4 regions of the Bradyrhizobium sp. 76 genome follow, and region 2 is predicted to be linked to each of the others. Evidence: predicted binding sites of a transcription regulator. Region 2 holds the regulator's gene; each other region holds the start of a gene.

Region 1 (7,705 bases), on a different contig from region 2:
CCGGCCATCGCCACCGGGTCTACGATGCGGTGATCCTCAAGACCCTCGGCGCGACCCGGCTGCGGCTGCTCGGCGCCTATGCGCTCGAATACCTCCTGATCGGGCTTGCCACCGCAATGTTCGGCGTTTTCGCCGGCAGCGTCGCGGCCTGGATGATCGTGACCCGGCTGATGACCCTCACTTTCGTCTGGCAGGGCGGCAGCGCCGCCGGCGTGGTCGCGGCTGCCTTGGTCGTCACGGTTGGCCTCGGGCTCGCCGGCACGCTGCTGGCGTTGAACAAAAAGCCCGCCACGGTGTTGCGGAATTTGTGACAAATGGTAGCGGGCGGGTGCGCGGGAGCGAAATCGCACGATTCCGGCGATTAACCACGTCCGCTCGTCTGGATTGCAGGGAAGGGCGACATTCAGCCGCGCGTGGACGGTTGCAGCGGATGTGTTAGTTTCCCACATATCGAATGGGTTCGGAGCCCCGATTGTTAGCCAAAATTTAGTCGGCAGACATCGGTATCCGAGATAGAATTTGACGAACCGGCGGCGTGGCGACCCTCATGCCGGACCGGACCAACCAACGGGAATTCGACCATGTCGGACCTAGACCGTAACTACGCTTCTCCTTTCGGCAGGGCCGCCGGGCGTGTTGACGCCGCGACGGTCGATGCCGGCCTGCGCGCCTACATGCTGCGCATCTACAACTACATGAGCATCGGCCTGGCCATCACCGGCTTGGCCGCGCTCGGCGTCTACATGGCCGCCGTGACTGACGTTCCGACCCCGGAAGCCGTCCGCGTCGGCAAGCTGTTCCTGACGCCGTTCGGCTACGCGATGTTCGTCAGCCCGCTGAAGTGGCTGTTCATGCTCGCGCCGCTCGCCATGGTGTTCGTGATCTCGGCGGGCATCAACCGTCTCGCTCCCTCGACTGCCCAGATCCTGTTCTGGGTGTTCGCGGCGCTGATGGGCGTCTCGCTGTCCTCGATCTTCCTGGTGTTCACGCACACCTCGATCGTGCGGGTGTTCTTCATCACCGCGGCGACCTTCGGCGCGCTCAGCCTCTACGGCTACACCACCAAGCGTGACATGAGCGGAATGGGTTCGTTCCTGTTCATGGGCCTGATCGGCATCGTCATCGCGAGCCTGGTGAACCTGTTCCTGGCGAGCTCGGTGCTGCAGTTCGTCGTGTCGGTGGTCGGCGTGCTGGTGTTCGCGGGCCTCACCGCCTGGGATACCCAGCGGCTGAAGAACGACTACATCTACGGCTACGCCTCGGCCGGCGGTGACATCGCAGAGCGTGCGGCCATCACCGGCGCGCTGTCGCTGTACCTGAACTTCATCAACCTGTTCACGCTGCTTCTGCAGCTCCTCGGCCAGCGCGACTAAGCGTCAGACCAGAGCGAACGACACCAGCCCCGGCCGAAAGGCCGGGGTTTTTGTTTGGGGTGAGCCTCTCCACACCTACCGTCATTGCGAGCGCAGCGAAGCAATCCAGAGTCCCTCCGCTGGTGCATTTCTGGATTGCTTCGTCGCAAGGGCTCCTCGCAATGACGGAGTATGAGGAGGCACCGTTGCCTCTTCCAGCCGTCCCGGGAAGGCTCTAATCTCGCCCCATGTCCGCACCAGATATCAGGCCCACCACTGAGGCCGACCTTCCCGCCATCACCGCCATCTACCAGCAGGCTGTCCGCGAGGGCACCGCGACGTTCGAGCTGCAGCCGCCCGACCTCACCGAGATGACGCGCCGCTACCGCACGCTGATCGACGGCGGCTACCCCTATTTCGTCGCCATCCTGGACGGGCGCGTTGCCGGCTACGCCTATGCCGGCGCCTACCGGCCGCGGCCGGCCTACCGCTTCACGGTCGAGAACTCGATCTATCTCGATCCGTCCTTTCACCGCCGCGGCATCGGAGCGCTCCTGCTGGAGCGGCTGATCGTCGAATGCGAGGCGCGCGGCTTCCGCCAGATGATCGCCGTGATCGGCGATTCCGCCAATGCCGGCTCGATCGGCGTGCACACCAAGGGCGGCTTCAGGATGATCGGCACGCATCCCAGCGTCGGGCTGAAATTTGGCCGCTGGCTGGACACGGTGATGATGCAGCGCGACCTCGGCGAGGGCGCGACTACGGTGCCGGAGAAGTAGGGTTCAGCTCTTGTAGCCCGGATGGAGCGAAGCGAAATCCGGGAAAGGTTCATCCGCGGATACGACTGCCCCGGATTGCGCTGCGCTCCATCCGGGCTACGAAACGCTACACCACCGCCAGCTTGCGATCGATCACCAGGAGCACGCGCTCCAGCTCGTGGCCGCGGCGCAGGATCAGGCCCGTCGCCGAGATCACGCTGTACATGCCCTGCTTGCGCGCGAGGCGCGGATCCTTCTCGATGCGATAGATCGGCACTTCCGAAGCGCGGCGAAAGACCGAGAACACGGCGCGATCCTTGAGGAAGTCGATGGCGTAGTCGCGCCACTCGCCGTCGGCGACCATCCGGCCGTAGAGATTGAGAATACGGTGCAGCTCGAGCCGGTTGAACGTTACGCGGCTCGGTTGCGCATTCGAAGCGGCGGGGCGCGCCGCCGCGCGCTGTTCGCTCGGATCGGCATCCTCCGACAGACTCATAGGCTGCCTCCTGTCGTATCAGCATGACCGCGTCCGCGAAGACCGTCCCCGGAACCGCGGATCATGACAGTTGCATGATCGCGCCAACTGTTCCCCACTGCAAGGGGCCCTGTAAGGACGTTGGACCGGAGCAAACCGCCCACACGTAGCGGTGGAACTCTGTCGCGGCAAACCGTCACGGGATCGTTAGCAGGAATCATAGTGTCGCCGCTTTTCCGCCAAGCGACTGCCGCCCTGCATTGCGAAAAGACCTGTGTGCGTTGACCCGGTCCTTTCGGTTCCGGATTCCTCAGCCCCCAGCCCCCCGGGGCCGTCAGGATCGGGTCTGTTCGCACGACAAGGAGGGCCAACGCGAGTTGGTCCTTTTTTGTTTGGGCCGGTTTTGTTTGTGTCGGGATGCTTCCGCCTCGACGGATCTCTTCCTCATCAGCGAGAACACTCCCTCCCCTCATCCTGAGGAGCCGCGAAGCGGCGTCTCGAAGGATCGAGGCCGAGCTGCCTCAGCAGGGCCTGCGTGGTTCGAGACGCGCGCAAGAGCGCGCTCCTCACCATGAGGATTGAGACTGTGCTTGAATCGGAAAATTCGAAGTGTGCGCGTTAGTGCAGCGACGTGTACGCCGCGCCCAGCATCGGGCCCGGCTTTTCCCGGCTGCCGTCCTGGACGTAGACCACAGCACCGTCGACGCCGTCGCGCGTGAGGTTCTCGATCGGCACCGTCCAGCTTTCCGGACGGCCGGTCCAGTCGCCGACCTTGAGCAGGTTGCGCACCACGTTATGATAGATGACCTGCTGTCCGCGATTTTCACCGCGGCTGATCGCGATCGGCACCGACTTCGCAATCGAGCAGATCCAGACCTCGCCGTGGGACGCCGTCGGCTCCTTGCTCGCGGCCACCGAGACGTTGATCTGCTTGCCCGCGAGCGACATCGTCACCGGTACGCTCATCACACCAGTGCCGGCGTCGGTTTTGCCGATCGCGCTTTCGATGCCAGTGCGATCGCTGCCGACGACATGCGTGGAGCCGTTGACCACGACCTGCGGCGTGTAGACTTCGCGGTCGCCGCGCATGCGCGAATAGGCACGCTGCCGTGCAGAGAAGCGCGAATCGGCCAATGTGTCCTTCCAGCCGAGATAGTCCCAATAGTCGATCGGCATGCTCAGCGCGATGATCGAGGGATCGCGGGCGAGGTCGCCGATGATCTTGTCGGCCGGCGGGCAGGACGAGCAGCCCTGCGAGGTAAACAATTCGACAACGGCGCGGGGATCAGCCTCGGCAGGACGAATGACGGCGACGATCGCACAGAGACCAAGTGCACCCGACCAGAGGGCGCCGGACCAACGTGAAGCCAGATGAGAAGCCGTCATTGTTGTCATGTCGAACGCCGCACACCATTGCTCGCGAGAGGGAAACCTTACCGCCGGATGGTCACCGTAGTCTTACGGGCCTCACACATTCATCCGCCACAGCAGCCGTCCAGGGCGTGAGGTTGTCCGCCGGGCGGGCCATCCGAAGCCTGCCGCAAACGCGTGAAGGCGGCCTTGTGATAGGCCGCCTTCGTGTAACCTACTACTCACTTCGCAGTGAGCCACCGTTCACAAATCCGCGCTTACGCCGCGAGCTTGCGCAGCACGTAGTGCAGGATGCCGCCGTTGCGGTAGTATTCGAGCTCGTCCAGCGTATCGATGCGGCAGAGCAGCGAAACGCGCTGCAGCGAACCGTCGCCGGAGACGATCTCCGCGGTCAGCTTCTGGCGCGGCTTGAGGTCGCCGATGAGGCCGCGCAGCGTGACCTTCTCGTCGCCCTTCAGACCGAGCGACGACCAGGAGGTGCCGTCCTCGAAGGTCAGCGGCAGCACGCCCATGCCGACCAGGTTGGAGCGGTGGATGCGCTCGAAGCTCTGGCAGATCACGGCACGCACGCCGAGCAGACGCGTGCCCTTCGCGGCCCAGTCGCGCGAGGAGCCATTGCCGTATTCGGCGCCGGCGAACACCACCAGCGGCACCTGCTCCTGCTGGTACTTCATCGCGGCGTCGTAGATCGACATCTGCTCGCCGTCTGGCCAGTGTTTTGTCAGACCGCCCTCGGGGATATTTCCATCCGCGCCCTTGAGCATAAAATTCTTGATGCGGATATTGGCGAAGGTGCCGCGCATCATGACTTCGTGGTTGCCGCGGCGCGTGCCGTACTGGTTGAAGTCGGCCGGACGCACCTGGTGCTCGCTGAGATATTTGCCGGCGGGCGAGGTGAGCTTGATCGAACCGGCCGGCGAGATGTGGTCGGTGGTGATCTTGTCGCCGAACATGGCAAGGATGCGGGCCTCGACGATGTCGGTGACCGGCTCCGGCTCCTTCTTCATGCCTTCGAAATAGGGCGGGTTCTGCACATAGGTCGAGCTCATGTTCCAGCGATAGGTCTCGCTCTCGACCGTCTTGATCTTGCGCCAGTTGGTGTCGCCCTTGAACACGTCGGCATACTTCTTCTTGAAGATCGACGCGGTCACGAACTTCTTCATGAAGGCGTTGATCTCCTTCGTCGTAGGCCAGATGTCCTTGAGGTACACCGGCTTGCCGTCCTTGCCTTCACCGAGCGGCTCGATGGCGAGGTTCTTGGTGACGGTGCCCGCGAGCGCATGAGCGACCACGAGCGGCGGCGAGGCGAGGTAGTTCGCCTGCACGTCCGGCGAGACACGGCCTTCGAAGTTGCGATTGCCGGAGAGCACCGCAGCCGCGACGATGCCGTTGTCGTTGATCGACTTCGAGATCTCCTCGGGCAGCGGACCGGAATTACCGATGCAGGTGGTGCAGCCGAAGCCGACCAGGTTGAATCCGACCTTGTCGAGATCGGCCTGGAGACCGGAATCGGCGAGATAGGCCGCCACCACCTGGCTGCCGGGTGCCAGCGAGGTCTTCACCCACGGCTTTGCCTTGAGGCCCTTCGCGGCGGCGTTGCGCGCCAGCAGACCGGCGCCGATCAGCACGCTCGGGTTCGAGGTGTTGGTGCAGGAGGTGATTGCGGCGATCACGACGTCGCCATGGCCGATGTCGAACTTCTTGCCGTCAACGGCGAAGCGCTTGCCCGGCTCCTCGGCCTTCTTGTATTCGCTGGCGAGCGCGAGCGAGAAACCCTCGGGCACGGACGGCAGCGCAATGCGGCCTTCGGGGCGCTTCGGACCGGCCATCGACGGAACGACATCACCGAGGTCGAGCGTCAGCGTCTCCGTGAACACCGGATCGGGCGACTTGGCGGTGCGGAACAGCCCTTGCGCCTTCGCATAGGCCTGCACCAGCGCGACGCGCGCCGAGGCGCGGCCGGAGGTCTTGAGATAATCGAGTGCCGCGGCATCGACCGGGAAGAAGCCGCAGGTCGCGCCATATTCGGGCGCCATGTTGGCGATCGTCGCCTTGTCGGCGACCGAGAGATGGTCGAGGCCGGGGCCGAAGAACTCGACGAACTTGCCGACGACGCCGAGCTTGCGCAGCATCTGCGTCACCGTCAGCACGAGATCGGTCGCGGTGACGCCTTCCTTCATCGCGCCCTTCAGCTTGAAGCCGACGACGTTGGGCAACAGCATCGACAGCGGCTGGCCGAGCATGCAGGCTTCCGCCTCGATGCCGCCGACGCCCCAGCCGAGCACGGCGAGACCGTTGACCATGGTGGTGTGGGAATCGGTGCCGACCAGCGAGTCGGGATAGGCGACCTCGAAGGTGCCGGTCTTCTTGCCGACCGTCATCTTCTCCTTCTTGGTCCAGACCGTCTGGGAGAGATATTCGAGATTGACCTGGTGGCAGATGCCGGTGCCGGGCGGCACGACGGAGAAGTTCGAGAACGCCTTCTGGCCCCATTTCAGGAACTCGTAGCGCTCCTGGTTCTGCTTGTACTCCTCGGTGACGTTCTTGCCGAAGGCCTTGTTGTCACCGAAGAAGTTCACGATCACGGAGTGGTCGATGACGAGGTCGACCGGCACCAGCGGATTGATCTTCTCGGCATCGCCGCCGAGCTTCTGCATCGCATTGCGCATCGCGGCGAGATCGACCACGGCGGGCACGCCGGTGAAGTCCTGCATCAGCACGCGCGCCGGGCGGAAGGCGATCTCATGCTCCAGCGACTTCTTGCGCAGCCATTTCGACACCGCGACGATGTCTTCCTTCTTGACCGAGCGGCCGTCCTCGTTGCGGAGCAGGTTCTCGAGCAGGACCTTCATCGAATAGGGGAGTTTCGAAATTCCCTTCAGACCATTCTTCTCGGCCGTGGGCAGGCTGTAATAGACATAGGTCTTGGCGCCGACCTTGAGGGTCTTTTTGCATTTGAAGCTGTCGAGCGAGGTCATGTAGGAAATCCCAATTGTTAGTTATACCCGGCAGGGTATTTTAACACCGTCAGCGTAGGCAGGCTGAGTCGCTTGCAGGGGCAGGTTGAGTTGCTGCATCAAGTAGTTCCGGGCTTATAGAAGCTTTCTAACCGCGCCGCCACAGCCACAAACGTGCCGCGGCAATCCGCGAGCCAAAAATTCCCATACGCTACCCCAAGTTTTCCTGAGGCCTGGCTTTGAGCGGATCGATACGAGGCAAGATGCAGCTTTCCGGACGCGGGGTCACATGCGTGCGGGGCGGCCGCGAGGTGTTTGCCAGGCTCGACTTCGGGGCCGTCTCCGGCGAAGCCGTGGCGGTCGTCGGCCGCAACGGATCGGGCAAGACCTCGCTGCTGCGGCTGATCGCGGGCCTGCTCATTCCGGCGGGCGGCACGATCGCGCTGGACGGAGGCGATTCCGAGCTGACATTGCCGGAGCAATGCCACTATCTCGGCCATCGCGACGCCCTGAAGCCGGCGCTGAGCGTGGCGGAGAATCTGACATTCTGGGCCGATTTTCTCGGCGGGGAGCGTTTCGACGCCGGCGAGAGCCTCGCCACCGTCGGGCTCGACCATGCCGCCGATCTGCCTGCCGCCTTCCTGTCCGCCGGCCAGCGCCGCCGGCTCTCGCTGGCCCGCCTCCTGACCGTCCGCCGACCGGTCTGGCTATTGGACGAGCCGACCACGGCGCTGGATGTCGCGGGACAGGACATGTTTTCCGGATTGATGCGCGAGCACCTCGGCCGCGGCG
Region 2 (7,705 bases):
CCGTGACCCGCCAGATCGAAGTGACCGTCGAGCCGAACTTTGTTCCGGAGCAGTCGTCGGCCGACCGCTCCCGCTATTTCTGGTCCTACACCATCGTCATCACCAATTCCGGCGACGAGACCGTGCAGCTCAAGACGCGGCACTGGATCATCACCGACGCCACCGGCCGGCAGCAGGAGGTGAAGGGCGAGGGCGTCGTCGGCGAGCAGCCGACGCTCGCCCCCGGCGAACGCTTCGAATACACCTCCGGCGTGCCGCTCACGACCGCCTCGGGCTTCATGACCGGCCGCTACCAGATGGTCAGCGCAACCGGCGAGCGCTTCGAGATCGACGTGCCGACGTTCTCGCTGGACAGCCCGGACAACAAGCGGGTGTTGAATTAGGGTCTGAGATGGTGGGCACGCTTCGCTTTACCCGCCCTCCGGCACTACAGCACCGCGCTACGCGTCCTCGACGCCCGCCTCGTCCGGTGTGAACTCGTACACCGAGCTGCAGAACTCGCAGGTCACGACGACCTTGTCGTCCTTGACCATCGCGGCACGATCGTCGGACGAAAAGCTCTTCAGCATCGATGCCACCGCGTCGCGCGAGCAGGAGCATTGCGCCTTCAAGGGCAGCGGATTGAACACGCGCACGCCGCGTTCGTGGAACAGACGGTAGAGCAGCCGCTCGCCGGACAGCTCCGGATCGATCAGCTCGACATCTTCGACGGTCTCGATCAGCGAGCGCGCCTCGACCCAGGCATCGTCTTCAGCGACGGCATGCACCTCGACGCCTTCGGGCGCATCGCCGGGATGCAGATCGGCCTGCCGCGCGCGCTCGGGCGCCTTCGGCAGGAACTGCATCAGCATGCCGCCGGCGCGCCAGCGATGCTTGCCGCCGTCGTTCGAGCGCCATTCCTCGCCGACGGCGAGACGCACGCGGGTCGGGATCTGCTCGGAGCGCAGGAAATATTCGTGAGCGGCGTCTTCCAGGCTGCCGCCGTCGAGCGCGACCAGGCCCTGGTAGCGGCTCATGTCGGGGCCCTGGTCGATGGTCATGGCGAGATGACCGTGCCCCAGCAGCGCGCCGGAATCCTTTGCATCGCCGAGGCGCGCGGCGTCGTAGCGCGCATAGGCGCGCAGACGATCCGGCGCCTGATAGTCCACGACCAGGAACGACACCGGACCGTCGGTCTGGGCCTGGAGGATGAAGCGGCCCTCGAACTTCAGCGCCGAGCCGAGCAGCGTGGTCAGCACGATGGCCTCGCCGAGCAGCTTGCCGACCGGCGCCGGATAATCGTGCTTGGTCAGGATCTCGTCGAGCGCCGGACCAAGCCGCACCAGCCGACCGCGCACATCGAGCGCGTCGACCTCGTAAGGCAGCACGGCGTCATCGATCGGAACCGCGGATGGCGCGCGAACCGGGCCTTCGGGCCCGGTTTTCATGTCAGGGGATTGGGAAACCATGGCGCTTTATCTGGGGTCGGAAGGCGGAATTGGAAGGGGTTCGGAGCAGCTCATCTGGACACTGGTTTGATCATGATACGGCAACTTCGGTGTCGTCCCGGCGAAGGCCGGGACCCATAACCACGAATATTGGTTTGGCGAAAACTCGTTGCCTCCGCCGATCTGCCACAAGAGAGATTCCGCGGTATGGGTCCCGGCCTTCGCCGGGACGACGGAAAGTTAGCTCGCCGCGTCGATCTACTTCACCGCGTCGAAGCACCAGGCCAGAATGCCCTTCTGCGCGTGCAGGCGGTTTTCGGCCTCGTCGAACACGACGGATTGCGGACCGTCGATCACCTCGTCGGTGACCTCCTCGCCGCGATGGGCGGGCAGGCAGTGCATGAACAATGCATCGGGCTGGGCCAGCGACATCAGCTGGGCATTGACCTGATAGGGCTTGAGCACGTTATGGCGGTGCTCGCCTTCCTTGTCCCCCATCGACACCCAGGTGTCGGTCACGACACAATCGGCCCCACGCACGGCGGCTTCGGCATCGGTGCCGAGCATGATCGGCGCGCCGGTTGCCTTGATGAAGTCGCGCATGGCTTTTTTCGGGGCGAGCTCCGGAGGTGTCGCGACATTGAGCTGGAACTTGAAGCGCTCGGCGGCGTGCGCCCAGGACGCCAGCACGTTGTTGTCGTCTCCGGTCCAGGCCACCGTCTTGCCCTCGATCGGGCCGCGATGTTCCTCGTAGGTCATGAGGTCGGCCATCACCTGGCAGGGATGCGAACGCCGCGTCAGGCCGTTGATGACGGGCACGGTGGCGTTCGCCGCAAGCTCCAGAAGGGCGTCGTGATTGAGGATGCGGATCATGATCGCGTCGACATAGCGCGACAGCACCCGCGCGGTGTCGGCGATGGTCTCGCCGCGGCCGAGCTGCATCTCGGCACCGGTGAGCATGATGGGCTCGCCGCCGAGCTGGCGCATGGCAACATCGAAAGACACCCGCGTCCGCGTCGAGGGGCGCTCGAAGATCATCGCCAGCGTCTTGCCTTCGAGCGGCCTGACCGGCTGATGCGCCTTCTGCTTCGCCTTCATCGCGGTGGACGCGGCGAGCATGCGCTTGAGCTCCGACAGCGGCAGCTCGTTGATATCGAGGAAGTGCTTCGGTGTTTTCTCGTGTGTATTATCGGGCGACTTGCTCATCAGCTTGCCGCCCGCTTGTTGCCGGATAACGCGGTGCAGGCGCGCTCGAGCCGCCCGACGCTGTCCTCGATCTCGGCTTCGGTGACGATCAAAGGCGGCAGGAAACGCACGACATTGTCGCCGGCACCGACGGTGAGCAGCTTTTCTGCGCGCAAGGCGGCAACGAGATCGCCGGAAGGCACCACGGCCTTGATGCCGATCAGGAGGCCCTCGCCGCGCACTTCGCTGACGACATCGCCATGACGGTCGATCACGGAGGCGAGCTTCTGCTTGAGCAGCAGCGACATCCTCTGCACGTGATCGAAGAAGCCGGGCTTGAGCATGACGTCGAGCACGGCATTCGCAGCCGAGATCGCGAGCGGATTGCCGCCGAAGGTCGAGCCGTGCGAGCCCGGCGTCATGCCGGATGCCGCTTCCGCGGTCGCAAGGCAGGCGCCGATCGGGAAGCCGCCGCCGAGCGCCTTGGCCAGCGACATCACGTCGGGTTCGACGCCAAGGCGGCGGTACGCGAACAGATCGCCGGTGCGGCCCATGCCGGTTTGCACCTCGTCGAAGGCGAGCAACAGACCCTTCTCGTCGCAGAGCTGGCGCAACGCCCTCAGGAAGGCGGGCGTTGCCGAACGCACACCGCCCTCGCCCTGGATCGGCTCGATCAGGATTCCGGCGGTCTGCGGACCGATCGCCTTTTTCACCGCGTCGAGATCGCCATGCGCAACTTGGTCGAAGCCCTCCATCGGGGGGCCGAAACCTTCGAGATATTTTGCCGAACCCGTCGCGGCAAGTGTCGCCAGCGTGCGGCCATGGAAGGCGCCTTCGAAGGTGATCATGCGATAGCGGTCGGGATGGCCCTTCGCGGCGTGATAACGGCGCACGACCTTGATCACGCATTCCAGCGCTTCGGCGCCGGAATTGCAGAAGAACACGAACTCCGCGAAACTTTCATTGCACAGGCGCGCGGCGAGCTTTTCGCCGTCCGGGCTCTGGAACAGGTTCGACATGTGCCAGAGCTTCGTGGCCTGCTCCTGCAACGCCGCGACCAGCGCCGGATGGGCATGGCCGAGCGCATTCACCGCAACGCCGGAGGTGAAGTCCAGATAGCGCTCGCCATTGGTCGCGATCAGCCAGCAGCCTTCGCCACGCTCGAAACCGAGGTCGGACCTGGCGAAAACGGGGAGCAAATGCGGCGCTGCGCTGTTAGTCATGACGGTCACTTGAATGTTGCGGACGGTGTGAGCGTGCATTGCGCAACGCACCATCGACCGGCCCGGAAAACGAAACGTGCCGCCTCTTGAGGGCGGCACGCGCGACTATCTTAGGCCTGGTGAAACGGGTGTCAATGCCGCCCGGAAAGCCTCGCGAAACGCTGAATCCGTAGTCTTGCGGTGCCGATTTTGCGGGATTTAGTCACGGAACATGTGGAAGCGAGTCGGCGGACTCTTGCGCGGGAGTCACGCCATATTGTAGCGTTTGGATTGTCAGATACGACATCTCGTGCAGTGGTTCTGATCTTTAAGTCCTTATGTACCGGCGTAAACGTTCGGGCGTTCAAGACGCGCCCGGCGAGCCTTAAGGGATTCTGGCGGCACGGGTTTTTGAAGGCTTAGGCATTCGCTGCGAGGCCCCAGGATGGCGGGCGCGCAGCGAGGGAAAGGGTGCAATGACGGTTTTGACCTGGTCCGATGATCGCGTCGAGCAGCTGAAAAAGCTCTGGGAGGCCGGACTTTCGGCCAGCCAGATCGCGGCGGAGCTCGGCAATGTGACCCGCAATGCCGTGATCGGCAAAGTGCACAGGCTCGGCCTTTCGGGCCGCGCCAAGAGCCCTTCGTCGGCAGCGCCGCGGCCGCGCAAGGCGCGCCCCGCGCAGCACATGATGCGGGTGAGCCGCCCGATCTCGCGCGGCAACACCGCGCTGGCGCAGGCCTTCGAGGTCGAGGCTGAGCCGGATCCGGTCACCTATGACAACGTGGTGCCGATGAGCCAGCGGCTGTCGCTGCTGGAATTGAACGAGGCGACCTGCCACTGGCCGGTCGGCGATCCCTCGAGCCCGGACTTCTTCTTCTGCGGTGGACGGGCGCTGTCCGGCCTGCCCTATTGCGCCCAGCACTCGCGCGTCGCTTACCAGCCGGCGTCGGATCGGCGCCGCGCACCGGTGAAGCCGGGCCCGCGGTAATTACGGCAAGTCGTCGCGCGAAGAAGGTTCAATTTCCGTGTCGTCCCGGCCTAGTGCGCAATGCGCACGGGGGCCGGGACCCATACTCGGAGCGCGCGGTTGTTGCGCGAAAGGGGTCACTCCGAGTCTTCGCCAAACCACGTTCGGTGGTTATGGGTCCCGGATCAGCGCTCGCTTCGCTCGCTCGTCCGGGACGACGTCGAAGAATTCGGGGACAGCTTGCCAAGAAACAAAGCTGCAACCCTACACCTGCTCCGCCTTCGCAAACCGATCATCCAGCGCGTAACCGGCCCCGCGGACGGTGCGGATCGGGTCCTGCTCGCGGCCGAGATTGAGCAGCTTGCGCAGGCGGCCGATATGCACGTCGACGGTGCGCTCGTCGATATAGATGTCGCGGCCCCAGACGCTGTCGAGCAGTTGCTCGCGCGAGAACACCCGTCCCGGGTGCTCCAGGAAGAACTCCAGCAGGCGATATTCGGTCGGACCGAGATCGATCGGCCGGCCCGAGCGCGCCACGCGGCGCTTGTCGCGGTCGAGTTCGATGTCGCCAAAAGCGAGGACGGTGGCGAGCCGCTCCGGGCTTGCGCGCCGCAGCAGGCCTTTCACGCGCGCCAGTAGCTCCGGCACCGAGAATGGCTTGACGATGTAATCGTCGGCGCCGGTCGCAAGACCCCGCACCCGCTCGCTCTCCTCGCCGCGCGCGGTGAGCATGATAATCGGGAGCTGCTTGGTCTCGGGACGGGTGCGAAGCCGCCGGCACAATTCGATGCCTGACAGGCCCGGCAGCATCCAGTCGAGCACGATCAGATCGGGGATGTGCTCCTTGAGGCGGGTGTCGGCGTCGTCGCCGCGCATCACCGTCTCGACGTCATAGCCGTCGCCTTCGAGGTTGTAGCGGAGAAGCTCGGTCAGGGCTTCCTCGTCCTCAACCACCATAATGCGTGCGCCCATCGGGTCGTCGCTCCCTTAAGTCTTCAGGTGTTCGGTACCGTGTTGGCGAAGGTCGTCATGTCGCCCTTCGGCCGCTTGTCGGTGATCGCCTGGCCCTCGATCATGTAGAACACGGTCTCGGCGATGTTGGTGGCGTGGTCGCCGATCCGCTCGATGTTCTTGGCGCAGAACATCAGGTGAATACAGAACGAGATGTTGCGCGGATCCTCCATCATGTAGGTGAGGAGCTCGCGGAACAGCGAGGTGCAGATGGCGTCGACTTCCTCGTCACCCTTCCACACCGCCATCGCCGCTGGCAAATCATGCGCGGCATAAGCGTCCAGCACCGACTTGACCTGCTGCTGCACGAGGTCGGTCATGTGCTCGAGGCCACGGAACAGCTTGAGTGGATGGAAGTCCGTCTCCAGCGCTGCGACGCGCTTGCCCATGTTCTTGGCGAGGTCGCCGATGCGCTCGAGATCGGTCGCGACGCGCATGGCGCCGACGATCTCGCGCAGATCGACCGCCATCGGCTGGCGGCGGGCGATGGTCAACACCGCGCGCTCCTCGATGCGCTTCTGCAGCGCGTCGAGCTCGGTGTCGATGGCGACGACGCGCTGGCCGAGCGGGACGTCGCGGCGGATCAATGCGTCGACGGACTCGACGATCATGCGCTCGGCGATACCCCCCATCTCGGCGACCAGGCGCGTGAGTTCCTGGAGGTCGGTGTCGAAGGCCTTTGCGGTATGTTCAGAACCCATGTCGCGTCTCCTAGCCGAACCGGCCGGTGATGTAATCCTGCGTGCGCCGGTCGGACGGCGACGTGAAGATCTTGCTGGTGTCGTCGAACTCGATCAACTCGCCGAGATACATGAAGGCGGTCTTGTCGGAGACGCGCGCCGCCTGCTGCATGTTGTGGGTGACGATCGCGATCGTGTAATCCTCGGACAGCTCCTGGATCAGCTCCTCGACCTTGGCGGTCGAGATCGGGTCGAGCGCCGAACAGGGTTCGTCGAACAGGATCACCTCGGGCCGCACCGCGACGGTGCGGGCGATGCAGAGGCGCTGCTGCTGGCCGCCGGAGAGCGACAGGCCGGAGGCGTTGAGCTTGTCCTTGACCTCGTTCCACAGCGCGCCGCCGCGCAGCGCCTTCTCGACGCGGCCGTCCATCTCGGACTTCGAGATCTTCTCATAGAGACGGATGCCGAACGCGATGTTCTCGTAGATCGTCATCGGGAACGGCGTGGGCTTCTGGAATACCATGCCGACGCGGGCGCGCAGCAGATTGAGGTCCAGCTTGCCGTCGAGGATGTTGGTCTGGTCGAGCATGAGCTGACCGGTGGCGCGCTGACCGGGATAGAGGTCGTACATCCGGTTGAAGATGCGCAGCAGGGTCGACTTGCCGCAGCCTGACGGACCGATGAACGCCGTGACACGGTTGGCGCCGAGCGTCAGGTTGATGTTCTTCAGCGCATGGTGCTCGCCGTAATAGAAGTTCAGGTTGCGCACGGTCACCTTGGGGGGCGCCTCCGGCAGCACTGCCGCGTGCGGCAGTCCACCTGACGCGCTCATCGATACGGAAAGATCACTCATTTTGCGGTCCTCTCGGCGCCAAGGATGCGCGCGAAAATATTAAGGGCAAGAACGGTCAGGGTGATGAGCAGCGCGCCGCTCCAGGCCAGCTGCTTCCAATAGGCATAGGGGCTCTGCACGAAGTTGTTGATGGTCACCGGCAGGTTCGCCATCGTCTTGTTCAGGCCGAGGCTGAAGAACTGGTTCGACAGCGCGGTGAACAGCAGCGGCGCGGTTTCACCGGCGACGCGGGCGGTCGCGAGCAGCACGCCGGTGATGAGGCCCGAACGGGCAGCGCGATAAGCGATCCGCTTGATCACCAGCGAACGCGGCAGGCCGAGCGCCGAGGCCGCCTCGCGCAACGCGTTCGGCACCAGCAGCAGCATGTCCTCGGTCGTAC
Region 3 (7,705 bases), on a different contig from region 2:
AATGATGCCGGCCGTGGTTTGGCCATCGTCGATGCCCCGAACGGTTCGATCGTCGGTTACTCGACTGCGCCGGGCGCGGAAGCGCAGGATGGCACCGGCGGCCACAGCCCCTACACGCAGGCCTTCCTGAACGTCGCGCGCGAGCCCAATGTGCCAATCGAGCAGCTGTTCAAGCGCGTGCGCCTCGAAGTGAACCAGACCACCAGCGGCGCGCAGATCCCGTGGGAGAGCTCGTCGCTGACGTCCGACTTCACCTTCTTCGGCGACACCGCCGTTGCCGCCAACCGCGCGCCGGTGAATGCGCCTGTGGTGCAGATGGCCTCCAACCTGCCGAGCCGCTCGACCCGCCAGGCCTATGACTACGTGGTGTCCGAAGCCCGCCCGGAGTACTATCAGGAGTTCATCACGATGTATCCGCACGACCCGCTGTGCGATCACGTCCGCTGGCTGCTCAACAACCTGCTGCTCACGCAGGCCTGGCACAAGACGGTGCTCGCGAACTCGCCGGTCGCCTACAAGAACTTCTACGACAGCTACGGCAACACGCCCTATGCGCAGGTCGCGCTGAAGCTCCAGATGCAGCCGAAACAGATCCCCTTGATGCAGGCGACCAAGTTCCTGGCGCCGCAGAATATCGCCCCGACCGTCAAGATCGGCAATCTCGGCCAGCCCAAATACATGCCGCTGCAGCAGGGTAATGGCGGCGCGCAAGTGAACGGCAATTTGTCGATCGTGCAGAAGTCGGGCGACAACAACGGCATCGGCAAGCTCGGCAATGGCGGCCAGATCGTCAACCTGCCGGCGGGCAACAACCAGCCGAACGGCACGCCGTCGCAGACCCCGGGCAAGATCGTGACCCTGCCCGCGCCGACCAACACCACCAACAACAATGGCGGCGTCGGCAAGATCGTGACGCTGCCTGCGACCAACAAGACGCCGAACGGTACTGCTAACGGCACGACCAATGGCACGACCAATGGCACGACCAATGGCACTCCTGGCAAGATCGTGAGCATGCCGGTGAATGTCGGCAAGGGTGGCACGAGCATCGATACGAAGCCCGTCAAGGTTCAGACGCAGAACAACCCGATCCGCATCGACAACGGCGCGAAGATCAACAACAACCCCGTGAACAAGGTGCAGGTGCAGAACAACACCCGCCCGCAGTTCAACACGACCAACCGGATCGTCAATAATAGCGGCAGCAACAACTTCCGGCAGTCGATGAACCAGAGCCCGGGCGGTAACGGCGGCAACAACCACCGCGGCTTCATGCACTGATCGCGGTCGGCCACACACGATAAAGGGCAGAGCGGTGACGCTCTGCCCTTCTTCATGTCAGAAGATTGGATTATCAGGCCACCAGCTCGGCAAACAGATCGGCGTCGACATTGCCGCCGGAGAGCACGATGACGACGTTCTTGCCGGCAACTTCGAGTCGCCCCGCAAGCAGCGCGGCCAGGCCGACCGCTCCGCCCGGCTCCACCACGAGCTTCAGCTCGCGATAGGCAAACGCGACGGCCGCGCCGACTTCCTTGTCCGAGGCGGTCACGCCGCGCGCGAGCAGCTTGCTGTTGATCGCGAACGTCATCTCGCCGGGGATCAGGGCCATCAGCGCATCGCAGATAGTGCGGCCTGCCGGCCCGTGCGGCTCGCGATGACCTGCGGTCAGCGACAGGCCGTGATCGTCGAAAGCCTCGGGTTCGGCGACGACGATTTGCGCCAGCGGATAGCGCGCCTTCACGGCCGTCGCGACGCCCGCGATCAGACCACCGCCGGAGGCCGGCGCCACCACGATGTCAGGGGCGAGACCAAGTGCCGCCATGTCCTCGGCGATCTCGCGGCCGGCGGTGCCTTGGCCGGCGATCACGAAGGGATCGTCATAGGGCCTGACCAGCGTTGCGCCGCGCTTCTCGGCGATGCCGCGCGAGATCGCCTCGCGGTCGTCGCGGTCGCGGTCGTACAGCACGACCTCGGCACCGTAGGATTTGGTGCGCTCGCGCTTCGACAACGGCGCATCCGCGGGCATCACGATGGTCGCCTGCATGTCGAGGATCTTGGCCGCCGCCGCCACGCCCTGGGCGTGATTGCCGGAGGAGAACGCCACCACGCCGCCGGCGCGCTTGTGCTGCGGGATCGAGGCGACCTTGTTGAAGGCGCCGCGGAACTTGAACGAGCCGGTGCGCTGAAGCATCTCCGGCTTGAGATAGACCTTTGCGCCGACGCGTTCGTTGAGCACGGGAAAGGACAACAGCGGCGTACGGACGGCGAAGGGTGCGATCACGCGCGCTGCGGCATCGATATCGGCAGGGCCGATCGGGAGGAGCTGTTCTGTCATGCCTGATGTTATCGCGGCGGAGGAGGCGCGGGCAAGGCATCTCCGCGCGAGCATTCTGGGCTCTCAGGCGACGAATCGCGCCGGCTCCGCCCCGTTCCGGCCCGGCAGCACCGCGCCGACCGCCAAAATGCTGTCGATAAAGGCCCGGGCCGAGGCCTCCCAGGTGTAGTTGGCGGCGAATTCGACACAGTCCTGCCGGGAGATGTCCAGCGCGGCGAAGCAGGCGCTGCGCAGATCGTGATCGAGCGCGCCGACCGGCGCATCGCCGATCACGTCGCGGGGCCCCTTCACCGGAAGCGCCGCGACCGGCAGGCCGCTCGCCAGCGCTTCGAGCAGGACCAGGCCGAAGGTGTCGGTTTTGCTCGGAAACACGAAGACATCGGCGGCAGCGTAAATGTCCGCCAGTTCCTCGCCGTGCTTTTCGCCGAGGAAGATCGCGTCCGGATGGGCCTCCTCCAGCGCGACACGCGCCGGACCATCGCCGACGATCACCTTGGTGCCGGGCAGGTCGAGGTCGAGGAAGGCCTCGAGATTCTTCTCCACCGCGACCCGGCCCACCGAGAGGAACACCGGCGCCGGCAGGCAGAGATCAATCGCACGGGGATGGAACAAATGGGTGTCGACGCCGCGAGGCCACAGCACGACATTGTCGAAGCCGCGCTCGGTCAGCTCGCTGGCGAGCGCCGGCGTTGCCGCCATCACGGCGCGGCTGGGGCTGTGGAATCGGCGCAGCGCCCGCCAGATCAGCGAGCCCGGCACCGGCACGCGAGCGCGGACATATTCGGGAAAGCGGGTGTGTAAGCTGGTCGTGAAGGGCAGCTTGCGCTGGCGGCAATAGCGGCGGACCATGAGGCCGATCGGCCCCTCCGTCGCGATGTGGATGCTGTCCGCCTGCGCCTCTTCGATCAGCTTCGCGATTCTGCCCGGCCGCGGCATGGCCAGCCGCACGTCCCGATAGCTCGGCATCGCAAAGGTGCGGAACGATTGCGGTGTCAGGTACGAGAATTCGACGTCGAGGCTTTTGGCACCGTCAGCAAGTTTGGTCAGCGTCCGAACCACACCGTTGACTTGCGGGTGCCAGGCGTCGGTCGCGACCAGGATGCGCATCAGGCTGCCTTTGTCATGCAGCTCTGGCTGCAACCTGCGGGACCTGCGCCGGCTTCTCGGCCTGGTCCGCCCAGGTGATGATCTCGAAACGGCCGTCATCGTGCTCGACCAGCGCCGTGCAGCTCTCGACCCAGTCGCCGCAATTCATGTAGCGGATGCCGCCCTCGTCGCGGATCACCGCGTAATGGATGTGGCCGCAGATCACGCCGTCGGCGTCGTGGCGCCGCGCCTCGGCGGCGAGCGCCTGCTCGAATGCGCCGATATAGTTGACGGCGTTCTTGACCTTCTGCTTGGCCCATTGCGACAGCGACCAATAGGGCACCTTGAACATGCGCCGGAAGAAGTTGACGAAGCGATTGAGCTGGATCGCGAAGTCGTAGGCCTTGTCGCCGAGATGGGCGAGCCAGCGTGCGTTCTGCACAACGAGGTCGAAGATGTCGCCGTGGATGACGAGATAGCGCTTGCCGTCCGCGCCGGTGTGGACGGTATTCTCGACCACGTCGATGCCGCCGAAATGCGTGCCGTAATAGTTGCGCAGGAACTCGTCGTGATTGCCGGGGATGTAGATCACCTTGGCGCCCTTGCGCGCCTTGCGCAAAAGCTTCTGGACGAGATCGTTATGCGATTGCGGCCAATGCCAGCTCGATTTCAGCGCCCAGCCGTCGACGATATCGCCGACGAGATAGATCGTGTCGGCATCATGGAAACGCAGGAAATCGAGCAGAAGGTCGGCTTGAGAACCGCGGGCTCCGAGATGAACGTCGGAGATGAACAACGTGCGAAAGCGCCGCTCCGGGCTCTCGTCACTCACATCGTAACTTCCCATGCGCCAGCCTGTAACAATGTCCCGTGACAGGGGGATGACCAATTGAACCTTTGAGGCACCTTCGGAACCGAATCGCGCTTGCCTCGCCCACCCCGCGAATATCAGTCGCATGCGACAATCAGGCGACATGGCGTCGCAGCGGCCTCCGCAAGAACCCGGAGCTGCGGCGCGCTCGCGACCGGCGTCAGTAGAATTTGTGGAAATGATGGATCGGGCCGTGGCCGTGGCCGACGCTGAAGCGATCGGCGGCCGCGATCGCCGCGCTGATCCAGGCCTTGGCTTTGCGCACGGCGCGCTCGAGATCCTCGCCCCTGGCGAGCCCGGCGGCGACCGCCGAGGACAGCGAGCAGCCGGTGCCATGGGTGTTGCGAGTGGCAACGCGCGGCGCGGCCAGCGCGATCGTGGTGCTGGCATCGACTAGATAGTCGATGCTCTCGGCGCCCTCGCCGTGCCCGCCCTTGATCAGGACCGCCCTGCAGCCGAGCGCCAGCAGCCGGCGCCCCTGGCTCTCGATTTCGGCCTCGCTGGCCGCGACCGGTTCGCCGAGCAGAGCCGCGGCCTCGGGCAGATTGGGTGTGATCACCGAGGCCAGCGGCATCAGCTTGATGCGCAGGGCGTCGACGGCTTCGGAGGCGAGCAGGCGATCACCCGATGTCGCCACCATCACGGGATCGAGCACGATATGCCGGGGCGCCCAGCGCGACAGCGCGGCCGCGATCGCATCGATGCTGGCGGCTTGCGCCACCATGCCGATCTTGACCGCGCCGACCTCGAGATCGGAAAACACCGCATCGATCTGCGCGGTGACGAATTCGGCGGGCACCGCGTGAATGCCGGTGACGCCGCGGGTGTTCTGCGCGGTCAGCGCCGTGATGGCGGACGCGCCAAAAACCCCCAGCGCGGCAAAGGTCTTCAGGTCGGCCTGGATGCCGGCGCCGCCGCTCGAATCGGAGCCGGCAATGGTCAGCGCGACGGGCGTTGTCATGGGGCGATCTTCAGCGTTTTCGAAGCCATGGACCGTCCTAGCGCGCCTCCCTCGGCCCAGCAAGTTCGCTTGCTAAATCCGGCCGGGTTTGGCCTATTAGCCGCCAGATATGCTTTCGGAGAGACCGCGATGGTTCCCTTTTTCGTCCAGATCAAATGCAAGCTCGGCCAATCCTATGTAGTCGCCAATGCGCTTGCCGAAGCCGAGATCGCCTCCGAGATCTATTCCACGGCCGGTCAATACGACCTGCTGGTGAAGTTCTACGTCGACAACGACACCGATATCGGCCACTTCGTCAACGAGAAGGTGCAGGTGCTGCCCGGCATCCAGGACACCCTCACCATCATCACCTTCAAGGCGTTTGGCGCGAGTTGACCGTCGAGAAAACGGCGGCCCTGATCAGGCGCCGCCCTCCTTGCGCTTGGGGCGCCGCGGACCGTCCACCGGCGGCAGCGATTTGAGATAGTCCGCCATCGCCGCGAGATCGTCGTCCGGCAATTGCGAGGTGTTCTTGATCACCCGCGTCATCGCGCCCCCGACGCTGTCGCCGTCGGGCAATTCGCCGGTCTTCAGGAAATAGGCAATATCCTTCGCGCTCCACTCGCCGAGGCCCTTCTGGGTGATGTTGGGCACCCATCCCTCGCCTTCCGGATTGGGGCCTCCCGCGAAGCGTTGTCCGGCGATGATGCCGCCAAGCGCGTTGCGTGGGCTGTGGCACTCCGCGCAATGGCCAAAGCTGCTGACGAGATAGGCGCCGCGATTCCACTGCGGCGACTTCGCGCCGTCGGCGACGAAGGGCTTGCCGTCCAGAAATAAGAATTTCCAGATGCCGACGTTGCGGCGGATATTGAACGGAAAGCGCACGTCGTGGTCGCGCATCTTGCCTGCAACGGCCGGCAGCGTTTTCAGGTACGCAAAGAGATCGAGCACGTCCTCGCGCCTGGCGTGCTGATAGGACGTGTAGGGAAAGGCCGGAAAATAATGCCGGCCGTCCGGCGAGACCCCGTGCATCACAGCATTGACGAATTCGGCCTCGCTCCATTTGCCGATGCCGTCGGTCGGGTCGGACGAGATGTTCGGCGCATAGAACGTTCCGAACGGCGACTTGATCGCAACGCCGCCGCCGAGCCTGAGACGATCGGGCTGGTCGGGGACGGCATGGCATGAGGCGCAGCCGCCGGCTTTAAATATCACCTGGCCATTGGCAAGATCAGGGGCGCGGGCGGGCGCGGTGCCAGCGGCCGCCACCACCGGCGCGCTGAGCCACCAATAAACGCCGGCTCCGGCGAGTGCGGCGAGCAGCGCCACGGAGGTTGTTCGTCGCAACATGCGGTCCTTTCGTCGTCGCGGCGAAGCTTATGACCGATGCCCTCGCGGCTCCAGCCACGAAGAATTTAGCCCACCGCGGCCTGGAACGGGAATAAACTGAAATGCCGGCTGTTGGAAGTTTGGCGGCCCAAACGGGTTCAGCAGGGAGAAAAATCATGAACAAGATCGTCATTGCCATGTCAGTGCTTGGCGCCGTTGCTTTTGCGGGTTCGGCCAGCGCCGAAAAGCTGAAAGCAACGCTCGACGCCAAGTCCGAGGTCCCCGCAACGACCAGCAGCGGCACTGGAACGGCCGATCTGGATTACGACGCCGCCAGCAAGAAGCTGTCCTGGAAGGTCACCTATTCCGGCCTGTCCGGCCCCGCCACCGCCGCGCATTTCCACGGACCCGCCGAGGCCGGCAAGAACGCCGGTGTCGCGGTCGCGATTCCCAATGCGACGTCCAGCCCGGTCGAGGGCTCGGCGACATTGACCGACGCGCAGGCCGCCGATCTGCTCGGCGGCAAGCTCTACGTCAACATCCACACCGCGGCCAATCCGGGCGGCGAGATCCGCGGTCAGGTGACGAAGTAAACTTCGCACAGACCAGCAAAAAAGGGCGGCTGCCATCGCAGCCGCCCTTTTCGATTCCCGTAGCGCCGGCGCGGGCGTCACACCTCAGGTTCGGCCGCGTTCAGCGCCTGCGCGAGGTCGGCGATCAGGTCCGACGGGTGTTCGATGCCGATCGACAGCCGGATCGTGGAATCGAGCACGCCGATCTTGCGGCGGATGTCGGCGGGAACGCCGGAGTGGGTCATGGTGGCAGGCAGGCTCGCAAGCGACTCCGTTCCACCGAGGCTCACCGCCAGCTTGAGGATCTGCAGCGCGTTGAGGAATTTCATGGCGGCAGCCTTGCCGCCGACGATGTCGAACGAGAACGTGGATCCCGCCCCTGTGCATTGCCGCGCAAACACAAGTCCGTCCGGCGACGCCGCCTCGTGATGACCGAGATAGTGCACCTTGGCCACTTTGGGATGATCGCGCAGATAGTCCGCCACGAGGCGCGCATTCGCATCGGCCTTTTCCATGCGCAGGCTCAGCGTCTCGAGCGACCGGTTGATCATCCAGCAGGAATGCGGATC
Region 4 (7,705 bases), on a different contig from region 2:
ATCGCGCGCGAGGCTGACACCGTTCAGGCCGCCCCCGATGATCGCAAGGTCGTAATCCGCCATGAAGCCGTCGACTGGGAGCGAACGAAGCGCCCACCATCACTAGCCGGTCTTGAGCGCAAGCTCCATGACTTCGGCGCGACCGACGAGGCCGGCATATTTCCCGATCGGCAGGGGCTTGCCGAGCAGATAGCCCTGCACACCGTCGCAGCCTTCTTCGGCGAGGAAGACGAGTTGTTCCAGCGTCTCGACGCCCTCGGCGACGATCGACATTTCCAGGCCATGGCCGAGATCGATCACCGCGCGCACGATCGCCGCCGATTGCGGGTTGCGGCCGAGATTGATGATGAAGGCGCGGTCGATCTTGATCTTGTCGAACGGGAACGCCTGGAGATAGCTCAGCGAGGAATAACCGCTGCCGAAATCGTCCATGGAGATGCGCACGCCGAGCGCCTTGAGCCGGCGCAGCAGCGCAAGACCGCGATCGAAGTCCTCGATCAGCACGCCCTCGGTGATCTCAAGCTCTAACCGGCCGGGTGCGAGACCCGTCTCGATCAGAATGGAATGGACGAGCCCGACCACGTCGCCGTGCATGAACTGCGCCGGCGACAGGTTGACCGCGACCTGAAGCGGCGTCGGCCAGGAGGCGGCCTCGCGGCAGGCCTCGCGCAGGATCCACTCGCCCATCTCGACGATCAGGCCGCTTTCCTCCGCGATCGGAATGAATTCGGCCGGGGAAACCTGGCCGCGCACCGGGTGCTGCCAGCGCGCCAGCGCCTCGAAGCCGATGATATCGGTCTCGGCGACGCTGTGGCCCGCAGTCCCCTGCGGCTGGAAGGCGAGCGAGAGCTCGCCATTCTTGATCGCCATCGAGAGGTCCTGGTGCAGGACGCGGCGATCGCGGATCTGCTGGTCCATCTCCGGCTGGAACAGGCTGATCGTGCCGCGCGATTTCTGCTTGGCGCGGAACAGCGCCGCGCCGGCATTGGCGAGCAGCGAGGCGGCGTCGGCGCCGTTGTGCGGGAAGATCGACATGCCGGTGGTGACACCGGCGCGGACCGGGCGGCCGTCGATCTGGAATTCCTTAGCGACGGCATCACCGATCTGCTGCGCCAGCGCGAGGCCTGCCTCCGGCTGCTTGCCGTCGATGATCAGGCCGAACTCGTCGCCGGACAGGCGCGCCACCACGCCGCCGCGCGCGGAATCCTGGAGCCGCTGGGCCACCTCGACCAGGAGCTTGTCGCCGTGCGCATGGCCGAAGACGTCATTGACCTCCTTGAGGCCGTCGAGATCGACGCACAGAACCGCGAACTCCTCGCCGGTGCCCTCGCAGGCCTCGATCATCTGGGTCAACGCCTGCAGGAAAGCGGCACGGTTCGGCAAATCGGTGAGGCCGTCGTGGTAGGCCATGTGCGCCATGCGCGACTCGGTCTGCCGGCGATCGGTGACGTCCTCGTGGGTCTTGATCAGATATTGCGGCTCGCCGGTGTCGCCCAGCACGGTGGCGCGGCGGGTGAGGAACAGCCGCAGTCCGTCCTTGGTGGAGATCGGGTGCTCTTCGGTGATCATCCCACGCTTCTTGATCGCGGCTTCGTCGCGCGCGATGATCAGCTTGGCTTCCTTGGGATTGAAGATGTCGGACGCGGTCAGGCCCGTGGCTTCCTCGCGCCTGCGGTTGAGGATCGTCTCCGCGCTGCGGTTGGCGAGCAGGTAGCGGCCGTCCTTGACCTGCTCGACGATCAGGGCCACCGGGATGTTGTCGACCACGAGCTCCAGGAACTTCTTCGTGCTCTCCAGCTCCTTCGACAGCGAGCGGCGATCGGTGATGTCCTCGAACACGAGCATCAGGAATTCGGGCTTGTTGCTCTCGTTGCGGACCACGATCCGGATCGAGGCAACCATGCGCCGCTCACCGGCGCGGTCGACCTCGAATTCGTTGCGAAACTGGCCGTCCGGCGAATCGAGTGCCGCCCGGTCGGTCGCCTCGATGCTGTCCGCCGAGATGGGCGCAAACAGCTCGCGGGCGTTCTTGCCGACGGCATGATCGCGTGAGAAACCCCAGAAGCGCTCATAGGCGCTATTGGCGAAAATGTAGCGACCATCCTCGATGTTCTTCGCCGCCACGCAGGCCGGTACGTGGTCCAGCAATGTTTCCAGAAACTGCTTGGTGGAGGCGAGCTGCCGGGACAGCCTGCGCTGCTCGCTGACGTCCAGATGGGTCGCCACCGAGCCGCCGTTGGGCAGCACGAAATACTTCACCAGGATGGCCCGCCCGTCCGGCAGTTCGGTTATCAGGCCGTTCGGGCTTGCCGCCTTCTCATAGAACTCGTCGTCGGAAGCGCCGCCGAGCACGCCACGCTGGCGCCGCAGCTCAAGGATGTCGTGGCCGGTCATTCCGGCCCAGATGTCCGACCGCATCAAGCCGTAGATATCGAGATAGCGGTCGTTGCAGAAGATGATGCGCCGCTGCGCATCCGTCATCACCACGCCCTGGTTGAGGTTGTTCATGGCGGAGGAGACAAAGGCATTGCGCCGCAGCTGCAAACGCCTAGTCCGGCGCAGTGAGGAATGGATCCATAGCGCGATCGCGGCGAAGAACGAACAGATCACAATTCCCGCGATCAGGGCTTCCCAGATCACGTTGGGATCGAGGTGGCCGAGGTAGCTCGGAGGGCTGAAGCTGTCGGAGAGGGCAAAGGCGCGCGCAGGCGCGACCGCTGCGGCCAGGCACACGACGGCCTGCATCGCAATCGGAAGCGCGCTGCCCGCGTGCCAGTTCTTCTCAGCCATCAGCCACCCGCGATTTCAACGTCGGATTGTCTGGCCTGGCGGGTTTGGATCGGGTAAACGCCTGTACGAGCAACGGAAAAATGTGGCATCAAATACGGCAATTGCCCTGACATGATAAATGCTTCCTTAACGGAAAACGCCCCCGCGCCGCCGTTCCCAGGCGTGAGGCCTTCGTCGCTTCGAGCGGACGTCCTGCACAACCATGGATAGGGTGGACTGCGTCGTCATCGGAGCCGGCGTGATCGGGCTCGCGGTGGCTCGAAAGCTGGCGCAAGCCGGGCGCGAGGTGATCGTGCTCGAGCAAGCCGAGGCCATCGGCACCATCACCTCCTCGCGCAACAGCGAGGTGATCCATGCCGGCATCTACTACCGCGCCGGAAGCTGGATGGCGCGCATGTGCGTCGACGGCAAGCACGCGCTCTATCGTTACTGTTCCGAGCGCGGCATCCCGCACAGGAATTGCGGCAAGCTGATCGTCGCGACCAATCCGAAAGAGACCGAGAAGCTGCAATCGATCAAGGCGCATGCCGAGGCCAACGGCGTGCTCGACATGCAGTTGCTCACGGGCGATGCGGCACGTGCGCTGGAGCCGGCGCTCGCCTGCGACGCCGCGCTGCTGTCGCCGTCGACCGGCATCATCGACAGCCACGCCTACATGCTCTCGCTGCGCGGCGAAGCCGAGGACGCGGGCGCGGCCTTCGCGTTCCACACCCCGCTGATCCGTGCCAAGGCGACCGCCGGCGTGATCGAGATCGAGGCGGGCGGCGAAGCGCCGATGACGCTGCAATGCAGCCTCCTCGTCAACGCCGCCGGGCTCTCGGCGACCACCGTGGCGCGCAACATCGAGGGCATGCCGCTGGAACGGATCCCGACGGCCTACCTCGCCAAGGGAAACTACTTCAGCTGCAATGCCAGGGCACCGTTCTCGCGCCTGATCTATCCGGTACCCGAGCCCGGCGGGCTAGGGGTGCATCTGACGCTGGACATGGCAGGGCAGGCACGTTTCGGCCCCGACGTCGAGTGGATCGAGACGATCGACTATGAGGTCGACCCGGCACGCGCCGAGCGCTTCTACCCGGCGATCCGCAGATACTGGCCGACGCTGCCTGACGGTGCGCTCATGCCGAGCTATTCGGGCATCCGCCCGAAGATCGTGCCGCCGGCGGTGGCCACGCAGGATTTCTTGATGCAGGGCCCGCGCGATCACGGCGTCGAAGGCCTGATCAATCTGTTCGGCATCGAGTCGCCCGGACTGACGTCATCGCTCGCGATCGCGGATCACGTCGCCGAGCTCGCAAACATCTAGCATTTTAAAGCGAAGCGGATTCCGGTTGCGCGTAAAGAAGAGCGTCCAGACAAGAAGCTAGAGTCGCGCAAATCCTTGCACGCTGCGCGCCTTGCAGCAGGGATGAGCGCAAAGGCTCCCATCCCTGCCTGAAAGGGTGCGATCAACTCTACGCTGTTACGGGGTTACTAGTGGAGCGTGTCGCCGTGCCTGAGACGCTCGATCTGGTCCTTGACCATCAACTTCCGGCGCTTCAACTCAACAATTTGCAGGTCGTCTGTTGAAAGGTGCACGAGAGCTTCGTGCAATTCGTTTTCGAGAGTTTTATGCTTCCGTTCCAATTCAACCAGATGTGCCTGAATTGTCATTCGAAACCTCCTCGGTAGGGGTGAACCTTGGATTCGACCGGACGACGAAGTGTACATCACCGATTCGTTCTGTCGATGGGTATCCGTCGTCGCACTGTCATTTTTGAAAATTCATATGTAACGAAGCGTGAGTAAGGGAACCACGCGGGAAAAATCCGTGATATCAATGCGCTTGCGCAACGTCGGAGTGACCGCAGAAATATCCCGCGGGAGATCGACGCGGGACAGCCCGAGATCGCTTGCGATCACGGCGCGCAAGGACGATAGTTTCCACAGGGCATCCACAGCCTTAATCTCACGCCTATCGGTTTTTCGGCCACCGCAGACATGACCAATGAAGATGCGCGCGAACTCGAATCCGAGCTCGCCCGGTTGCACCAGGAACACCGAGATCTTGATGCGGCGATCGATGCACTGCATCAATCGCCCGCCCCCGACCTGTTGCGGTTACAGCGGTTGAAGAAACGCAAGCTGTTGTTGCGTGACCGTATCGCGTTCATCGAAGACCAGATCACGCCCGATATCATCGCCTGATCCACAGGAGGACAGCTCACGGCGACCCGCCGCATGTGAATCCGCTTGACTCAAAAGGAACAAAATAAGAACATTTGGACACCAACGCCCCCCGGAAAACCGTCCAAGGAAAACGCAGATGTCGGCAGCCGCCCTTCTCGACAACAGCCATTATGAACAAGCCTGTGATCAGGCGATCGCGATGTGCGACGGCAATCTGCGCAGCACCATCAAGGCGCTGATCATGGCCAATGAATATCTGGAGGCCGAGCTGGAGGAATTGCAGGCGGCGGTTTCCGCAGGCTGCATTCCGGAGACCTCGCGCAGCAAGAGCAGCGCCGCCTGACTGTCAGCTATCGGAGCCGACCATGTCCGATGTCACCTATTACGTTGCATTACCTTTCCTGACCGACGAGGACGGCTCGCCGGTCGCAGGTGCGGCCGAGGAATGCCAGAGCGCAGCGGCCGCGCTACGGCGCGCCGAGATCATGTCGCACGGCGCCGGCCACACCGGCGCGGTCGCGTTCAGCCGCAGCGGCGATCCCATGACCGGCGAATTCGGCGACGCCAAACTGCTCCGCAGCTTCGGCAACGTACCGAAAGACCTCGGCACACTTTAACTAGCTGCTGACGAGCCTGATGCGCGGCTCGTGCCGCCGGTGCGCCTTGCGCACATACATGGCGGCATCGGCATCCTCCAGGGCCCGCGTGGCGTCGGACTGCACTCCAAGCAGGGCGACGCCGGCGGAAGCGCCCGCGCTCACGTGCTGGCCGCGAAAGACAAAGGACAATTCGTCGACGGCCTGCTCGAAAGCCGCGGCCTTCGCCTTGGCGTCGGTCTCGCTGAGATTCCAGAGCAGCAGCGCGAACTCGTCGCCGCCGAGGCGGCCCACCAAGTCCGAGGCGCGGATCTGCCGCGTCAGCGTGGCGGCAATCGCCTTCAGCACCTCGTCGCCGGCCGCATGGCCGAAGGAATCGTTGATCGGCTTCAGCCGATCGACGTCGAGGACGATCAGCGCGCCGCTGGCGCGGTAGCGCTTCATGTAGGCGACGGCGCGAGCGAGCTCGCGTTCGAAGCCGCGCCGGTTCGGAATTTCCAGCAGGAAGTCGGTGTCGGCGGCTGCCTCGAGCTCCGCGACCCGCCGCAGCGCCCCCTTGAGCTTGCTCCGGAGGTCGCGGATGGTCGCGTTGACGGCCGGCTTCATAGCCCCTTTGGCGCCGCCAGCGGCCGACGCTCCACGCCGCGCCGGAAGCTTGGCCGGGCCCTTGGCCCGACTCTCGGCCAGACGCTTGGGAGCAACTTTGGAGCGACCGGCGCTGGTTTTCGGGCCCTTTTTGGCCTTCGCAGCGCTCGCCCTTTTTGGTTTCTTCATGGGCATCCTGCTCAATGAAGGCTTGCGGGGATTCACCAAGACAGGATAGTGCATTCCCTTCTCCTTGCCACCGCCTTGCGAGCAACCGGCCGGAACCGCTAATCTGGCCTATCTTCCTGTTTTTCGAGCACAATTGACGTCATGACCGCGCCAATCGCCATCATCATGGGAAGCCAGTCGGACTGGGACACGATGCGGCATACCGCCGACACGCTTGCAGCGCTCGGCGTTGTCGCCGACACTCGCATCGTTTCGGCACACCGCACCCCCGACCGGCTGTTTGCGTTCGCCAAGGGCGCCAAGGGGGCCGGTTACAAGGTCATCATCGCCGGCGCGGGCGGCGCTGCGCACCTGCCCGGCATGGCGGCAGCGCTGACGGAACTGCCCGTGTTCGGCGTCCCAGTCGAATCCAGGACACTGAAGGGCATCGATTCGCTCTATTCGATCGTCCAGATGCCCGCAGGCATCCCGGTCGGCACCCTCGCCATCGGCAAGGCCGGCGCCGTCAATGCGGCGCTGTTGGCGGCCGCCGTGCTGGCCTTATCCGACCCGGCCTTGTCCGATCGCCTCGCCGCCTGGCGCAAGGCGCAGACCGAGGCCGTGGCCGAGCGCCCGGAGGACAAGGCGTGACTGACGCAAAGCAGGTGAAGCTGAAGCCCGGCGACACCATTGGCATCCTCGGCGGCGGACAATTGGGGCGGATGCTGGCTATGGCGGCGGCACGGCTCGGCCTGCGCTGCCAGGTGTTCTCGCCCGATCCGGATTCACCGGCCTTCGACGTCGTCCTGAATGCGACCTGCGCCGAATATGCCGATGTCGAAGCACTCGAGCTGTTCGCCAACGACGTTGACGTCATCACCTACGAATTCGAGAACGTGCCGTCCGCGGCCGCGATGGTGCTGGATGCGCGCCGTCCCGTGCTGCCCAACCGCAAGATCCTTGAGACCACCCAGGACCGGCTCGCCGAGAAGGATTTCGTGACGCGGCTGGGCATCGGCACCGCAGCCTATGCCGACGTCACCTCGGTCCCGTCGTTGCGCGAGGCTATCGCCAGGATCGGCCTTCCGGCGGTGCTGAAGACCCGCCGCTTCGGCTATGACGGCAAGGGCCAGGCCATCATCCGCGAGGGCGACGACGTCGCGAAAGTGTGGACCAGTCTCGCCACCAAATCGGCCATCCTGGAAGCCTTCGTGCCGTACGAACGTGAGATTTCCGTGATCGCCGCCCGCTCCGCGACAGGCCAGGTCGAGTGTTTCGACGTCACCGAAAACGAGCACCGCGACCACATCCTGAAGATCTCCCGAGCGCCCGCCCGGATCCCGGACGTGCTCGCCGAGGAAGCGCGCAGCATTGCCGGCAAGATCGCGGGCGCGCTC

Evidence for each region. Region 2 encodes PhoB, which activates phosphate uptake and scavenging genes when phosphate is short. Its sites were predicted from a motif close to TGTCATNNANCTGTCAT; they were not measured.
Region 1: the regulator PhoB is predicted to act here: its motif matches at 2,670-2,686, upstream of IVB48_RS15315 (DUF2794 domain-containing protein).
Region 3: the regulator PhoB is predicted to act here: its motif matches at 4,295-4,311, upstream of IVB48_RS14485 (UDP-2,3-diacylglucosamine diphosphatase).
Region 4: the regulator PhoB is predicted to act here: its motif matches at 4,528-4,544, upstream of IVB48_RS17055 (DUF465 domain-containing protein).

What each region holds. Positions count from the first base shown of each region.
Region 1 is NZ_JADPIS010000064.1:49,289-56,993, reverse strand. It holds gene IVB48_RS15330 (FtsX-like permease family protein) at 1-311, shown strand, start outside; gene IVB48_RS15325 (Bax inhibitor-1/YccA family protein) at 582-1,373, shown strand; gene IVB48_RS15320 (GNAT family N-acetyltransferase) at 1,601-2,131, shown strand; gene IVB48_RS15315 (DUF2794 domain-containing protein) at 2,238-2,606, opposite strand; gene IVB48_RS15310 (DUF1223 domain-containing protein) at 3,204-3,980, opposite strand; gene acnA (aconitate hydratase AcnA) at 4,214-6,934, opposite strand; gene ccmA (heme ABC exporter ATP-binding protein CcmA) at 7,177-7,705, shown strand, end outside.
Region 2 is NZ_JADPIS010000103.1:34,248-41,952, forward strand. It holds gene apaG (Co2+/Mg2+ efflux protein ApaG) at 1-383, shown strand, start outside; gene IVB48_RS26580 (Hsp33 family molecular chaperone) at 441-1,448, opposite strand; gene argF (ornithine carbamoyltransferase) at 1,686-2,633, opposite strand; gene IVB48_RS26590 (aspartate aminotransferase family protein) at 2,633-3,835, opposite strand; gene IVB48_RS26595 (GcrA family cell cycle regulator) at 4,291-4,803, shown strand; gene phoB (phosphate regulon transcriptional regulator PhoB) at 5,047-5,754, opposite strand; gene phoU (phosphate signaling complex protein PhoU) at 5,778-6,494, opposite strand; gene pstB (phosphate ABC transporter ATP-binding protein PstB) at 6,505-7,326, opposite strand; gene pstA (phosphate ABC transporter permease PstA) at 7,323-7,705, opposite strand, start outside.
Region 3 is NZ_JADPIS010000059.1:434,161-441,865, forward strand. It holds gene IVB48_RS14470 (caspase family protein) at 1-1,281, shown strand, start outside; gene IVB48_RS14475 (threonine/serine dehydratase) at 1,355-2,338, opposite strand; gene IVB48_RS14480 (glycosyltransferase family 1 protein) at 2,402-3,445, opposite strand; gene IVB48_RS14485 (UDP-2,3-diacylglucosamine diphosphatase) at 3,459-4,271, opposite strand; gene thiD (bifunctional hydroxymethylpyrimidine kinase/phosphomethylpyrimidine kinase) at 4,456-5,256, opposite strand; gene IVB48_RS14495 (Lrp/AsnC family transcriptional regulator) at 5,386-5,631, shown strand; gene IVB48_RS14500 (cytochrome c) at 5,656-6,585, opposite strand; gene IVB48_RS14505 (CHRD domain-containing protein) at 6,741-7,157, shown strand; gene IVB48_RS14510 (cystathionine gamma-synthase family protein) at 7,235-7,705, opposite strand, start outside.
Region 4 is NZ_JADPIS010000090.1:103,866-111,570, reverse strand. It holds gene IVB48_RS17070 (glycerol-3-phosphate dehydrogenase) at 1-63, opposite strand, end outside; gene IVB48_RS17065 (EAL domain-containing protein) at 103-2,790, opposite strand; gene IVB48_RS17060 (NAD(P)/FAD-dependent oxidoreductase) at 2,993-4,096, shown strand; gene IVB48_RS17055 (DUF465 domain-containing protein) at 4,264-4,443, opposite strand; gene IVB48_RS17050 (DUF465 domain-containing protein) at 4,771-4,977, shown strand; gene IVB48_RS17045 (hypothetical protein) at 5,096-5,302, shown strand; gene IVB48_RS17040 (hypothetical protein) at 5,325-5,576, shown strand; gene IVB48_RS17035 (GGDEF domain-containing protein) at 5,577-6,329, opposite strand; gene purE (5-(carboxyamino)imidazole ribonucleotide mutase) at 6,471-6,959, shown strand; gene IVB48_RS17025 (5-(carboxyamino)imidazole ribonucleotide synthase) at 6,956-7,705, shown strand, end outside.